One region of the Nonomuraea sp. NPDC050394 genome, then DNA from elsewhere that is predicted to be linked to it. Evidence: predicted binding sites of a transcription regulator. Region 1 holds the regulator's gene; the other holds the start of a gene.

Region 1 (7,344 bases):
CAACCCGTTCGACCTGACCAAGGTGTGGCCGCACGGCGACTACCCCGAGATCACGATCGGCACGATGACCCTGAACCGGAACCCGGACAACTACTTCGCCGAGGTCGAGCAGGCCGCGTTCGAGCCGTCCAACCTGGTGCCGGGCATCGACACCTCGCCGGACAAGATGCTCCAGGGCCGCCTGTTCTCCTACCCCGACACCCACCGGTACCGGATCGGGCCGAACTACCTGCAACTGCCGATCAACGCGCCGGCCGTACCGGTGAACAGCTACAACTTCGACGGGCCGATGACCTTCCGCAACCAGCAGGACCCCGTCTACGCGCCCAACAGCGTGAACGGCCCGGCCGCGCACCCGTCCCCGTACGCCGGATCGGACTACCAGGTCGCCGGCGAGATCATCCGCTCGGCCTACACGCTGCACGCCGAGGACGACGACTACGGCCAGCCGCGCGCCCTGTGGGAGAACGTGCTGTCGGCCACCGACCGCGAGCACCTGGTCGGCAACATCGTCGGTCACGCCTCCGCGCCCGAGGTCACCGCGGAGATGAAGAAGCGCGTCGTGGAGTACTGGAGCAACGTCCACAAGGACCTCGGCCAGGGCGTCTCCCAGGGCCTCGGCCTGTCCTGACCCCGGCACGAGCGAAGGGCCGCGACCTGGCAGGTCGCGGCCCCTTCTCATGGCTCGCGGACGGCGGGCGCGCGCCGCCCGCGCGGTCAGCTCAGCCTGAGACCGTTGAGCAGGTCGGCGATCCCCCCGGTCACCGGCTCGCTCTCGGGCACCGGCACCGCCTCCAGCGCCTTGTCAGGCGTTTCGGGCAGCTTGCCGGTGATCTCGTCCGTCACGGTCTCAGCCGGCTGCGGCAGGGCGATCGGGGCTTCCACGCCGGCCACCAGGCCGGACGCGTCGGGCAGCGCGGGCACCTCGCCCTCGACCGGCACCGGCGGCAGCGCCGCCAGCGTGCCGGGGATCGCCGGGGTGTTGGGCAGACCCGGCAGATCGGGCGCGGTGGGCACGTCCAGCACGCTCCTCAGGCCTGACACACCCGGCGAGCCGGTGGGCATCGACGGCGCGCCGGCGGCCGCGGCAACACCGCCCAGGTCCGCCAGGCTCAGTACCGCCGACGCCTTCGACAGGCCCGGCAGGCCCGCCTTCCTGGCCAGCGTCTCGGCGGACATCGCCAGATCGCTGTCCTTGGGCGCGGTCATCTTGTCGCCGTAGTTGCCGCTCATCCGCAGGTCGAGCAGTTCCTCGCAGACCGAGGCCACCGTGGTGGGCGCCCGCAGGGCGGCGACCCTGTCGGCGCAGTAGTCCGCCCCCAGCGCGGGGCCCGCGACCAGCCAGCTCACTCCCGTGGTCAGAGTGGCCACCGCAAGGATGCTTCGGATGCTCCGAGATGACACTTCACGTCCCCCTGATCGTTTTTGGTGATCCGACGAACGCTGAAGCTAGTCACGCGGCCGGGACAGGGAGAGGTGCTTGCCCGAAGGGTGGGCCAGACCTTACCCGGCCGCCCCGGCCGGAGATCGGCTTTGACCTCAGGCGGCGCGCTCCACGGTGAGCTCGTCGTCGCCCAGGTCCACCCGGACCGTGTCGCCGTCGGTGACCGCCCCGGCCAGTACTTCCCTGGCCAGCTTGTCGCCGATCGCCGACTGCACCAGCCGCCGCAACGGCCGGGCCCCGTACATGGGGTCGTAGCCGGTGAGCGTGAGCCACTCGCGGGCCGCCGCGGTGACGTCGAGGGTGATGCGCCGGTCGGCCAGGCGATGGGCGAGCCGGTCGATCTGCAGGTCGACGATCCGGCCCAGCTCTTCCGAGCCGAGCGCGTCGAACAGGATCACGTCGTCCAGCCGGTTGAGGAACTCCGGCTTGAACGCGTTGCGCACCGCGCCCATCACGGCCTCGCGCTTGGCGCCGTTCTCCAGCTTGGGATCGACGAGGAACTGCGAGCCGATGTTGGAGGTCAGGATGAGGATCGCGTTGCGGAAGTCGACCGTGCGCCCCTGCCCGTCGGTCAGCCGGCCGTCGTCGAGCACCTGCAGGAGGATGTCGAAGACCTCGGGGTGCGCCTTCTCGACCTCGTCGAGCAGCACCACGGTGTACGGCCGCCGCCGCACCGCCTCGGTGAGCTGCCCGCCCTCCTCGTAGCCGACGTATCCCGGAGGCGCGCCGACCAGCCGGGCCACGCTGTGCTTCTCGGAGTACTCGCTCATGTCGATCCGGGTCATGGCCCGTTCGTCGTCGAACAGGAACTCCGCCAGCGCCTTGGCCAGTTCGGTCTTGCCGACGCCCGTCGGGCCCAGGAACATGAACGATCCCGTGGGCCGGTCGGGGTCGGAGATGCCGGCGCGGCTGCGCCGTACGGCGTCGGAGACGGCCTGGACGGCCTGGGCCTGTCCGATGAGGCGGCGGCCGAGCTCCTCCTCCATGCGCAGCAGCTTGGCGGTCTCGGCCTCCAGCAGGCGTCCGGCCGGGATGCCGGTCCAGGAGGAGATGACCTCGGCGATGTCGTCGGCGCCGACCTCCTCCTTGACCATCGGCTGGGACTCGGCCTCCTGGGCGGCGGCGCCGGCGATCTCCAGCTCCTTCTCCAGCCGCGGGACCTCGTCGTAGAGCAGCTTGGAGGCCTCGGCGTAGTTGCCGTCGCGCTGGAAGCGCTCGGCGGTGCTGCGGGCCTCGTCGAGCTGCTTCTTCAGGTCGCCGAGCTTGTTGAGCCCGGCCTTCTCCCGCTCCCAGCGGCCGACCAGGGCGTTGAGCTCCTCCTGGCGGTCGGCCAGTTCCTTGCGCAGGCGCTCCAGGCGCTGCTGGCTGGCCTCGTCGGTCTCCTTGGAGAGCGCGAGCTCCTCCATCTTCATGCGGTCGACGTTGCGCTGGAGCTGGTCGATCTCGACGGGCCGCGAGTCGATCTCCATGCGGAGCCGGGAGGCGGCCTCGTCGACCAGGTCGATGGCCTTGTCGGGCAGGAAGCGGTTGGTGATGTAGCGGTCGGACAGCGCGGCGGCGGCGACCAGCGCGCTGTCGGCGATCACGACCTGGTGGTGTGCCTCGTAGCGGCCCTTCAGGCCGCGCAGGATCGCGATGGTGTCCTCGACGGTCGGCTCGCCGACGTAGACCTGCTGGAAGCGCCGCTCCAGCGCCGGGTCCTTCTCAATGCGCTCGCGGTACTCGTCGAGCGTGGTCGCGCCGATCATCCGCAGCTCGCCGCGGGCCAGCATCGGCTTGAGCATGTTGCCCGCGTCCATGGCGCCCTCGGCAGCTCCGGCGCCGACGACCGTGTGGAGCTCGTCGATGAAGGTCACGACCTGCCCGTCGCTCTCCTTGATCTCGGAGAGCACGGCCTTGAGCCGCTCCTCGAACTCGCCCCGGTACTTGGCCCCGGCGACCATCGCGCCCAGGTCGAGCGAGATCAGCCTCTTGTTGCGCAGCGACTCGGGCACGTCACCGGCCACGATGCGCTGGGCCAGCCCCTCGACGACGGCGGTCTTGCCCACGCCGGGCTCGCCGATCAGGACCGGGTTGTTCTTGGTACGCCGGGAGAGCACCTGGACGACGCGCCGGATCTCCGAGTCGCGGCCGATGACCGGGTCGAGCTTGCCGGTGCGGGCCCGCTCGGTCAGGTCGACGCCGTACTTCTCCAGCGCCTTGTAGGTGTCTTCCGGAGTCTCGCTGGTGACGCGGGCGTTGCCGCGTACCTTCTCGAAGGCGTCGAGCAGCGCCTCGGGCGTGGCGCCCTGCGCCCTGAGCAGGTCGGCGGCCTGGCCGCCGTCGGCGGCGAGCGCGACGAGCAGGTGCTCGGTGGAGACGTACTCGTCCTCAAGCCGCTTGGCGCGCTGCGCGGCCGTGTTGATCACGGTGAGGAGCTGGCGCGAGCTCGACGGCGCCGACACCGTGGCGCCCTGCGCCTTCGGCAGCGCCGCGAGCAGTTCCTCCGACTTCGCGCGGATCGCCTTCCAGTCGGCTCCGACGGCCTCCAGCAGAGGTACGGCGGTGCCGCCCGTCTGGGCCAGCAGCGTGGTCAGCAGGTGAGCCGGGGCGATCTCCGGATTGCCTTCCGCGGCGGCGCGCCGCATGGCCCCCGACAGCGCCTCCTGGCTCTTCTGGGTGAGCTTGTAGTCCATGTGTTCTTACGCCCCCGGTGGCAGCTCGTAGCGGATCAACGCCCTCACCATCTGCATCTCGGCCCTGAGCCGGTGAACCTCCTCACGCAGCCGCAGGGCCTCGTTCTCCAGTTCGAGAATGCGCTTGATCCCGGCGAGGTTGATGCCCTCTTCCTGGGACAGGCGCTGGACCTCGCGGAGCATGATGATGTCGCGCGTGGAGTAGAGGCGGCCGCGTCCGGCCGTGCGACCGGGGCTGACCAGCCCGAGCCGGTCGTACTGCCGCAGCGTCTGCGGGTGCAGTCCCGAGAGTTGCGCGGCCACCGAGATGACGTAGACGGGGGTGTCGTCGGACAGGTCGAAATAGTTGGCGTCCATCGGCTTACTCGCTTCTGGCTCGCTGGATGAGTTCGGCGCGCGGGTCGTCACCGGCGGTGGCCGTGCCGAACTCCGTCAGCAGGTCACGCGACTTCTCATCGAGCGTCTCCGGCACGAGCACTTCGACGCTGGCGAGCAGGTCGCCCTTGGTGCCGTCCTTGCGGGTGACGCCGCGGCCACGGACGCGGAAGGTGCGCCCGTTGGGAGTGCCCGCGGGGATGCGCAGCGTGACCGGCAGGCCCTTGAGGATCGGGACCTTGATCTCGGCGCCCAGCGCGGCCTCGGTGAAGGTCACGGGCACCGTGATGGTCAGGTTGTCGCCGGTCCGACCGAAGACGGCATGCGCCTTCACGTGGGTGACGATGTAGAGGTCGCCCGCGGGCCCGCCGTTCTCGCCCGGCGCGCCCTTGGCCTTGAGCTTGACCCGCTGGCCGTCGCCCACCCCCGCGGGGATGCGCGCCTGGATCGTACGGGTGCTCTTGGCCCGCCCGCTGCCGTCGCAGTCGGGGCAGGGGTCGTCGACGATCAGACCACGGCCCTTGCAGTCGCGGCAGGGCTCGGAGAAGGCGAAGTTGCCCAGGTTGCGGCTGGCCGCGCCGGTGCCCTCACAGGTCGGGCAGACGCGCGGCGTGGTGCCGGCCTTGGCGCCGGTGCCGGTGCACGACTTGCACGCGGCCGAACTGGTCAGCCGGAGCGAGACCGTGCTGCCCTCCACCGCCTCGGTGAAGGTCAGCGTGACCTCGGACTCGATGTCCTGCCCGCGCCGCGGCCTGGTCGTGCCGCTGGTACGGCCGGTGCCGGCGCCACCCCGGTTGAACAGCCCGCCGAACAGGTCGCCGAGCCGCTCTCCCGCGCCGCCACCGCCACCGCCGCTCTGCTGACCGGCGGTGCCGCCGAACAGGTCGCCGAGGTCGAACGGGAAACCGCCACCGCCGGGACGCTGGCCGCCGACGCCGGACCCGAACAGCGTCCGGGCCTCGTCGTACTCCTTGCGGCGCTTGGTGTCCGACAGGATGTCGTTGGCTTCGGAGATCTCCTTGAACTTGGCCTCTTTGACGGAGTCACCCTGGTTGGTGTCGGGGTGATACTGCCGGGCCAGCTTCCGGTAAGCCTTCTTGATCTCGTCTGCGGTGGCGGTCTTGGGCACACCAAGGACGGCGTAGTAGTCCTTCTCCAGGTAGTCCTTGGTGCTCATCGATGGCCCTTCGTCCTAGTTTTCGTCGTTGTCGTCGTCAGCCGGTGAGTCGTCCGGCTCCGCCACGGCCACTCGCGCAGGACGCAGCACCCGCTCTCCGAGGCGGTACCCGGACTGCAGCACCTCGATGGCGGTGGGTTCGGACACTTCCGACGAGTAGCTGTGCATCAGCGCCTCGTGGATGGTCGGGTCGAAGGGGTCGCCCTTCTGCCCGAACGAGCTGAGCCCCAGCTTGGTGACGGCCGCTTCGAGCGACTCGGCCACCTTCGCGAAGCCGCCGGTGAGCTCGCCGTGGTCGCGGGCCCTGCCGATGTCGTCGAGGACCGGCAGGAATTCGGCGAGAATCCCGGCCATGGCCTGCTCGCGGACCGCGACGCGGTCGCGCTCGACCCGGCGGCGGTAGTTGGTGTACTCCGCCTGGAGCCGCTGGAGATCGGCGGTGCGCTCCGCCAGCAGGATGGTGTCGGAGCCGGGCGCGCCGCTGGTGTTCGACTCGGCGCCGCCGTTGGCGGAGCCCGCGCCGGGCGCGGGGGTCGTGCCCGCGCCGGCGGCGTCCTGGGAGTCGGACCCGGCGCTCTGACGCGCCTGGCCCGTCTCGGGGTCGATCTTGCGGTTGTCGCGGATCACCGGCTCGTCTGCCCCCGGCATCACTTGTCCTTCTTCGGCTGGTCGTCGTCGACGATCTCGGCCTCGACCACGTCGTCGTCGTCGCTCTTGTCCTGCTCGGGGCCGGGCGTGGCGTCCTGCGGAGCGCCCTCGCCGCCCTGCTGCTGGTTCTGAGCGTAGATCGCCGAGCCCATCTTCTGGCTGACGGTCGCCAGCTTCTCGGCGCTCGTGCGGATGACGTCGGTGTCGGTGCCCTCAAGAGCCTTCTTCAGCTCGGTGAGCGCATCGTTGACCTCGGTCTTGATCTCGCCGGGGACCTTGTCGTCGTTCTCGCGCAGGAACTTCTCCGTCTGGTAGGCCAGACCGTCCGCGTTGTTGCGGACCTCGGCCTCCTCGCGGCGCTGCTTGTCCTCTTCGGCGTAGGACTCGGCCTCGCGCATCATGCGCTCGATGTCGTCCTTCGGCAGCGCGGAGCCGCCGGTGATCGTCATCGTCTGCTCCTTGCCGGTGCCGAGGTCCTTGGCGGAGACGTTGACGATGCCGTTGGCGTCGATGTCGAAGGTGACCTCGATCTGCGGGATGCCGCGCGGCGCCGGGGCGATGCCGGTCAGGTCGAAGGTGGCCAGCTTCTTGTTGTAGGAAGCGATCTCACGCTCGCCCTGGTACACCTGGATCTGCACCGACGGCTGGTTGTCCTCGGCCGTGGTGAAGACCTCGGAGCGCTTGGTCGGGATCGTGGTGTTGCGCTCGATGATCTTGGTGAAGATGCCGCCCTTGGTCTCGATGCCCAGCGACAGCGGGGTCACGTCGAGCAGCAGGACGTCCTTGACCTCACCCTTGAGCACGCCGGCCTGCAGGGCGGCGCCGATGGCGACGACCTCGTCCGGGTTCACGCCCTTGTTGGGCTCCTTGCCGCCGGTCAGCTCCTTGACGAGCTCGGAGACGGCGGGCATGCGGGTCGAACCGCCGACGAGCACCACGTGGGCGATGTCGGCAACCTTGATGCCGGCGTCCTTGATGACCTGGTGGAACGGGCCCTTGGTCCGCTCGAGCAGGTCGGCGGTGAG
Region 2 (7,344 bases), on a different contig from region 1:
GTGGACACGTGCGCCCGCCTGGTCCGCGACTACGGCCTCGACGGGCTGAAGATCGACTTCCTGGACGACGCCATGGTCTACGCCGGCAAGCCCACCCACGGCGACGTCGCCGACGTGGGTGAGGCCATGCGCCTCCTGCTGACCGAGGTGCGGGCGGCGCTGGGGCCCGAGGCCCTGATCGAGCTGCGCCAGCCGTACGTGGGGCCGGGCATGGCGGGCTTCGGGAACATGCTGCGGGCCGACGACTGCCCCGCCGACGCCGTGGCCAACCGGGTGCGCACGATCGACGTCGGGCTGCTGGCCGTGCGCGGGGCCGTTCACTCCGACATGCTCATGTGGGACCCGGCCGCGCCGCCCGCGAGCGCCGCCAGGCAGCTGATCGGGGCGCTGCACGCCGTACCGCAGATCTCCGCGCGCCTGGCCGGCCTCGGCGCCGAGCAGCGCGAGATGCTGCGCTTCTGGCTCGCGCAGTGGCGGCGGCTGCGGCCGCTGCTGCTCGACGGCGAGGTCGAGCCGGGCCGCCCGGACGAGCTCTACCCCGTCGTGCGGGCCGCGCGCGGCGACGCCTGCGTCATCACCGTCACGGCCGAGCGGGTGGCGGTCCTGGACACCGCCGGGCACCGTAAGATCACCTTGGTCAACGGTACGGCGGCGCCGCGCCTCGTCGTCGAGGTCGCCGGGCCCGGAGGGGTGTTCGCCACCGTGGTCCACGACGCCGCCGGCCGTATCATCGAGCGGGCACGGCGGCGGCTGGAGCCCGGCCTGAGCGTGCTGTCCGTGCCGCCCTCCGGGCTGGCGACTCTGGAGGGGACCCCGTGAAGATCGGCATCACCGAGCTGGCCGCCCGCGCGGGCGTGAGTGAGGCCACGGTCAGCCGGGTCATCAACCGGCGCTCCGGTGTCGCCGCCAAGACGCGCGAGGCCGTCGAGCGCGCCATGAACGAGCTCGGCTACGAACGCTCCACCCGCGGCCAGATCGTCGCGGTGATCACGCCGTGGCTGTCGAACCCGTTCTTCTCCGAGGCCAGCGAGCTGATCGAGGGAGCGCTGGCGCCCCACGGGCTCAAGGGCGTGCTCTGCCCGGCACTGCCCGGCGGTATACAGGAGCGCGAGTTCGTCACGTCGCTGGCCGACCACGGCGTGGCCGCGGTGGTGTTCCTGTCGGCCAGCAACACCGTGGAGGGCGCCGACCCCGAGACCTTCAACGTGCTGGCGGCGCGCCGCATCCCGTTCGTCGGCGTCAACGGCGGGTTCGAGGGCCACGACGCGCCCGTCTACTCCACCGACGACTTCCAGTCGGCCGAGCTGGCCGTCGACCACCTGTGGGCGCTGGGGCACCGCGCGATCGGCATCGCCTCGGGCCCGGTCGGCAACCAGCCCGCCGACCGGCGGGTCAAGGGCTTCCGCGCGGCCCTGGCCAGGCGCGGCGCGGCCGAGACCGAGCGGTGGATCGTCCGGCAGCACTACACCATCGAGGGCGGCCAGTCCGCCGCGCTGAGCCTGCTCAAGCAGGGTGTGACCGCGATCGTCGCGGCCAGCGACTTCATGGCGCTCGGCGTGATCCGCGGTGCCCGCCGCGAGGGCCTGTCGGTGCCCGCCGACCTGTCCGTGGTCGGGCACGACGGTTCCATGATCATGGAGTTCGCCGATCCGCCGCTGACCACCGTCCGCCAGCCGGTGGACCGGCTGGCCAAGGAGGTCGCCCGGGGTGTGGTCGCGCTGGTGAGCGGCCGCGAGGTGCCCACGGGCGAGCTGCTGTTCAACCCCGAACTGGTCGTGCGCGGCTCCACGGCTCCGCCCCGCGCCTGACCTCTGTCGTCCCGCCCCCTTCCTTCGGTAGTACCTCACGATTCATCCGATCATCGGGAGACCCCATGAAACGCGTCGTGTTAACCTCCGCCCTCCTCGCCGCCGCCCTCGTCAGCCCCGCCGAGGCCGCCTCCGCCGCCGCACCGCTCGTCATCGTCAACCCCGGCTTCGAGAAGGGCCCCGAAGGCTGGACGTTCACCGCCGGCTCCGGCGTCGCCACCAACAACCCCCACGGCGGCACCCGGCTCATCTACCTCGACTCCGGGCCCGGCAAGAGCGTCAGCCAGTCGATCACGGTGCCGGCCGCCGGCCGCTACTCGATCTCCGCCTGGATCGCCACCGGCGGCGCGGGCGGCACGTTCTCCGCCAAGGTCAACGGCACCGAGGCGGCGAGCGTCACACTGCCCGCCCGCGGCATCTACAGCCGCTACACCCTGTCGCGCCTGAGCCTCAACGCCGGCGACACCCTGGAGATCGTGTTCGGCTCCGGCGCCGGCTGGGTCAACGCCGACGACCTCATGATCTCCCCGGCCGCCCCCGCCGACCCGCGGGTGAGCTCGGGCAACCCCAAGGTCGTCGCGATGTTCGACTGGGCCAAGGCCAAGGCCGCCGGGTGGGTCCACCAGGACGGCGTCGTCGGGCCCATCAACATCGGGGCCACCAACCCGGTCGACCCGGGCGAAGCCCCGTACACCGCGACCTACTGGGGTGGTTACGCCCACCGCACCGCGTACTACTCGCGTGACTTCGCCCACCAGCTCGACGGCGCGCACATCCTGGGCTTCGACGCCGAGAACAAGAACATGCTGCGCTCGTTCGCCGCCAGCGCCACGCCGGAGCACAAGTTCTATCCGGTGTGGGCGATCAACTTCGACGCCAAGACCTGGCACACCATCGACTACAAGTCGCCCACGAACTTCGTGCGCGAGGTGCCGGCCACGTTCGAGCTGGTCGAGAAGGCCAACCAGGCCTTCCGCTGGACCGGCGACCGCGCCTACCTCGACGACCCGGTCTTCTGGGACTACTACCGCAACGCCACGACCGGCTTCGTCGAGCAGCACGACGGCGCCAAGCCGAACGGCGTCGCCGAGGGCACCGGCAGGGGCATCTTCCAGGGCGTGGCCAGCTACAACGAGGTCAGCCGCGAGCCGCTGGCCGAGGCCGGAGACGGCATCGGCGCCCAGTACCAGGCCTACCGCGCGCTGGCCGACATGGCCCTGGACAAACGCGAGATACGCCTGTCGATGGAGACCGGGGCCCGCGCCCGCGACCTCAAGCGCTACTTCAACCAGACATGGAGCGTGAAGCCCGGCTCGGAGGAGTTCGTCCGCGCCTACACGATCGACGGCGCCCCGCTGACCGGCTTCGGCAAGGAGAACAGCTGGTTCATGCCGATGAAGGGCATCATCGACGCGGGCCCGCGCAACGACGCCTACCTCGACTTCGTCGACACGCAGGCCTCGGGCCCCGACCGGCCGGCCAACATCGAGGCGATCACCTACCTGCCCGACACCTTCTTCCGCCACAACCGCAACGACACCGCCTGGAAGTGGATGCAGCACGTCTACGACCAGCGCGACGCCCGCCACGTCAGCAACCGCCAGGGACTCAACGGCGACTACCCGGAGGTGCCGTTCACCCTGGTCAGCCAGACCGTCGAGGGCCTCATGGGCGTCCAGCCCGACGCCCCGAGGCGCACGGTCGCCACCCAGTCGCGCCTGCCCGGCGACATCCCCTGGCTGCGCGTGGACGCCGTCCCGGTCGGCGGCGGCACCGTGGACGTCCGCCACGACGGCCGGACCTCGACCACCTTCACCAACCGCACCGGCGGGCTCACGTTCTGGGAGGCCCGCTTCCCGGCCGGGCACCGCGAGCTGACGATCGCCGGGCACCGTGTGCCGGGCATCCAGAAGACGATCGACGGCGTCCGCTACACCGTCGCGATCCTGCCGGTCCGCGACGGCCAGACGGTCACGGCCTCGGTCACGAGCTGACGTTCGCGGGACCGGCGGCGTTCAGTCTCCCGGGCGGACGAGGCCGGTCTCGTAGGCGTAGACGATGGCCTGGGCGCGGTCGCGCAGGCCGAGTTTGGTCAGCACACGGCCCACGTGCGTCTTGACCGTCTGCTCCGAAAGGATCAGCTTGGCGGCGACCTCCTGGTTGGACAGGCCGCGCGAGACCAGGACGAGGACCTCGGTCTCGCGCTCGGTCAGCCGGCCCAGGCGGCGGGTGGACGGGGCGCGCGGGCCGCCGAGGCGGGCGAACTCGCGGATGAGGCGCCGGGTCACCGCGGGGGCCAGGAGGGCGTCGCCGCCGGCGACCACACGGACGGCCTCGGCGAGCTGGATGGCCGAGGCGTCCTTCAGCAGGAAGCCGCTGGCACCGGAGCGCAGGGCCTCGTAGACGTAGTCGTCCAGATCAAAGGTGGTCAGGATCAGGATTTTGGCCGGAATATCCTCGCGTTGAGCGATGATTCGGGTTGCTTCAAGGCCGTCCATCACCGGCATGCGGACGTCCATCAGGATCACGTCGGGCCGCAGCTGCGCCGCCCGCTCGACCGCCTGCGCGCCGTCGGCCGCCTCGCCCACCACCTCGATGTCGCTCTGGGCGCCGAGGAAGACGGTGAAGCCGGTGCGTACCATGCCCTGGTCGTCGGCGATCATGACCTTGATCACGCCGCCTCCAGGGGCAGCCGGGCGACGACCTCGAAGCCGTCGGCGATCGGCCCCGCCTCCAGGGTGCCGCCGAGCAGCACCGCGCGTTCCCGCATGCCCACGAGCCCGTGCCCGGCCCCGGCCGAGGATTCGGCGGGCCCGGCGCCTGGGCCGTTGGCGACCCGTACGACCAGTTCGTCCCGCTCCCGCGCGACCTCCAGGGAGACGGTCGCGCCCGGCGCGTGCCGCATGACGTTGCTCAGCGACTCCTGCACGATCCTGTACGCCGACAGTCCCACGGCCTGCGACACCTCCTCCACCTGCGGCGATCTTCTGAACAACACGGCCAGCCCGGCCGCCCGCGCGTTGGCCACGAGCGCGTCGATCCGCTCCAGGTCCGGCTGCGGCGTGGTCTCCTTGCGCCCGTCGGCGTCGCGCAGCACACCGAGCACCTGCCGGAGCTGGGCGATCGCGTCCAGCGACAGCGAGCGGATCACCGCCAGCCCCTCCTCCAGCTGCCTGGCGTCCCCGGCCGCCTTGAGCGGCACCGCCTCGGCCTGGATGGCGATCACCGACATGTGGTGCGCGACCACGTCGTGCAGCTCGCGCGCGATGCGCGCCCTTTCCTCCAGTACGGCCTGCGCCCCCTCGGCCACCACCTTGAGCTGCGACTCCTCGGCCAGCTTCGCCGAGGCCCCGCGCCGGGCCCGCACGTTGTAGCCGAGCACCAGCGGCACCGCGAAGACGGCCCCGCCGATCGGCAGCACGTTGGCGTTGACCACCCCGAGGAAGAGCATCGACACGACCCACGCCACGATCGACACGGCCTCGGAGTTGCGCGAGGCCACGGTGTAGAGGACCAGCAGGTACGTCAGGACCAGCGGCCACGTGTACGTGACACCCTGCTCGGGGAACCCGTCGATCATCCGGTCGACGTACACGTACGCGGGCATGGTCACCAGCGCCGTCCGCCACGCTCCCAGCGGCCAGCGGTCCCGCAGGGCCACGGGCAGGGAGAGCGCCAGGAAGGCCGTGTTGAGCACCAGCGCCCCGGGCGGCTCCATGTTGCGCTCGTCGAGCCGCACCCACAGGTCGGTCGCGGCCGTGCCGAAGAGGAAGAGCGCGAGGGTCAGGTCGGCCAGCCGTACCCCGTCGAGGGTGGTGAAGGGGGCCAGCCAGCGCGGCGCGGTGACGCGCGTGCGGCGGTTGGCGAGAGGAGGCGGCTCGGCTTTGCCCGTGAACAGTGCGAACTTCACCAGCCGCACCAGGGCGGATATCACCTGAATGACCTTATGTCCGGCGCCAGGTAGCCCGCGTCACTCTCAAGGGGTACTTACATGATTACGATCGCCGTGAGCGAACATCGGCAAGCTTGGGAACAATCAGAGGCTCTGATGAATTGAGTCGGTATAACTCAACCCTTTGGAGTTCGCATGAGTGAGAAGCTGATCCTCCCGGTGCTGCCGCTGGACGACGAGGTCGTCCTGCCCGGAATGGTGGTGCCGCTCGACCTGTCTGACTCCGAGGTGCGTGCCGCGATAGACGCCGCCCAGGCATCCGGTGGCAACAAGCCACGGGTGCTTCTCGTTCCCCGGATCGACGGCAGATATGGCGCGATCGGCGTGCAGGCCGTGGTGGAGCAGGTCGGAAGACTGCCGGGCGGTGAGCCGGCGGCGGTCGTACGCGGCGTGAACCGCGTGCGCGTGGGCACCGGCACCACCGGGCCCGGCGCGGCCCTGTGGGTCGAGGCCGACAGCGTCGACCGCGTGGAGGCCGGGGAGCAGGCGCATGAGCTGGCCCGCGAGTACAAGGCGCTGGCCACGACCATCCTGCAGAAGCGCGGCGCGTGGCAGGTGGTCGACCAGGTCAACCAGATCGACGACCCCTCCGTGCTGGCCGACAGCTCCGGCTACACGCCGTGGCTGACCACCGCGCAGAAGGTCGAACTGCTGGAGGCGCCCGACCCGGCCGACCGGCTCGCGAAGCTGGTCGACTGGTCCCGCGAGCACCTCGCCGAGCTCGACGTCGCCGAGACGATCCGCAAGGACGTCCAGGAGGGCATGGAGAAGCAGCAGCGCGAGTTCCTGCTGCGCCAGCAGCTCGCCGCCGTCCAGAAGGAGCTCAGGGAGCTCAAGGGCGACTCGGCCGAGAGCGAGGAGGAGGACTACCGCGTCCGCGTCGAGGCCGCCGACCTGCCCGAGAAGGTGCGCGAGGCCGCGCTCAAGGAGGTCGACAAGCTGGAGCGGACCTCCGACCAGTCGCCCGAGACCGGCTGGATCCGCACGTGGCTCGACACCGTCCTCGACATCCCCTGGAACACCAGGACCGACGACACCTACGACATCAACGGCGCCCGTGAGGTGCTGGACTCCGACCACACCGGCCTCGACGACGTCAAGGACCGCATCATCGAGCACCTGGCCGTGCGCAAGCGCCGCCAGGACAAGGGCCTCGGCGTGGTGGGCGGCCGCCGCAGCGGCGCCGTCCTCGCCCTCGCCGGTCCTCCCGGAGTCGGCAAGACCTCGCTCGGCGAGTCCGTCGCGCGCTCGATGGGCCGCAAGTTCGTCCGCGTCGCCCTCGGCGGCGTACGCGACGAGGCCGAGATCCGCGGCCACCGGCGCACCTACGTGGGCGCGCTGCCCGGCCGCATCGTCCGCGCGATCAGGGAGGCGGGCTCCATGAACCCCGTCGTCCTGCTCGACGAGGTCGACAAGGTCGGCGCCGACTACCGGGGCGACCCGACCGCGGCGCTGCTCGAAGTACTCGACCCGGCCCAGAACCACACCTTCCGCGACCACTACCTCGAGGTCGAGCTCGACCTGTCGGACGTGCTCTTCCTGGCCACGGCCAACGTCCTGGAGGCCATCCCCGGGCCGCTGCTC

Evidence for each region. Region 1 encodes HspR, which represses chaperone genes until heat shock. Its sites were predicted from a motif close to ANTTGAGTCNNNNNGACTCAANT; they were not measured.
Region 2: a site for HspR is predicted at 5,860-5,882, ahead of lon (endopeptidase La). Genes of this name have one in related genera too.

Annotation. Positions count from the first base shown of each region.
Region 1 covers NZ_JBITIO010000011.1:165,662-173,005, forward strand. Annotated here, with positions in the region: gene ACIBKY_RS35965 (catalase) at 1-631, shown strand, start outside; gene ACIBKY_RS35970 (hypothetical protein) at 718-1,371, opposite strand; gene clpB (ATP-dependent chaperone ClpB) at 1,540-4,119, opposite strand; gene ACIBKY_RS35980 (heat shock protein transcriptional repressor HspR) at 4,126-4,476, opposite strand; gene dnaJ (molecular chaperone DnaJ) at 4,481-5,671, opposite strand; gene grpE (nucleotide exchange factor GrpE) at 5,687-6,319, opposite strand; gene dnaK (molecular chaperone DnaK) at 6,319-7,344, opposite strand, start outside.
Region 2 covers NZ_JBITIO010000002.1:858,249-865,592, reverse strand. Annotated here, with positions in the region: gene ACIBKY_RS12025 (glycoside hydrolase family 36 protein) at 1-819, shown strand, start outside; gene ACIBKY_RS12020 (LacI family DNA-binding transcriptional regulator) at 816-1,808, shown strand; gene ACIBKY_RS12015 (CBM35 domain-containing protein) at 1,874-3,802, shown strand; gene ACIBKY_RS12010 (response regulator) at 3,824-4,483, opposite strand; gene ACIBKY_RS12005 (sensor histidine kinase) at 4,480-5,742, opposite strand; gene lon (endopeptidase La) at 5,896-7,344, shown strand, end outside.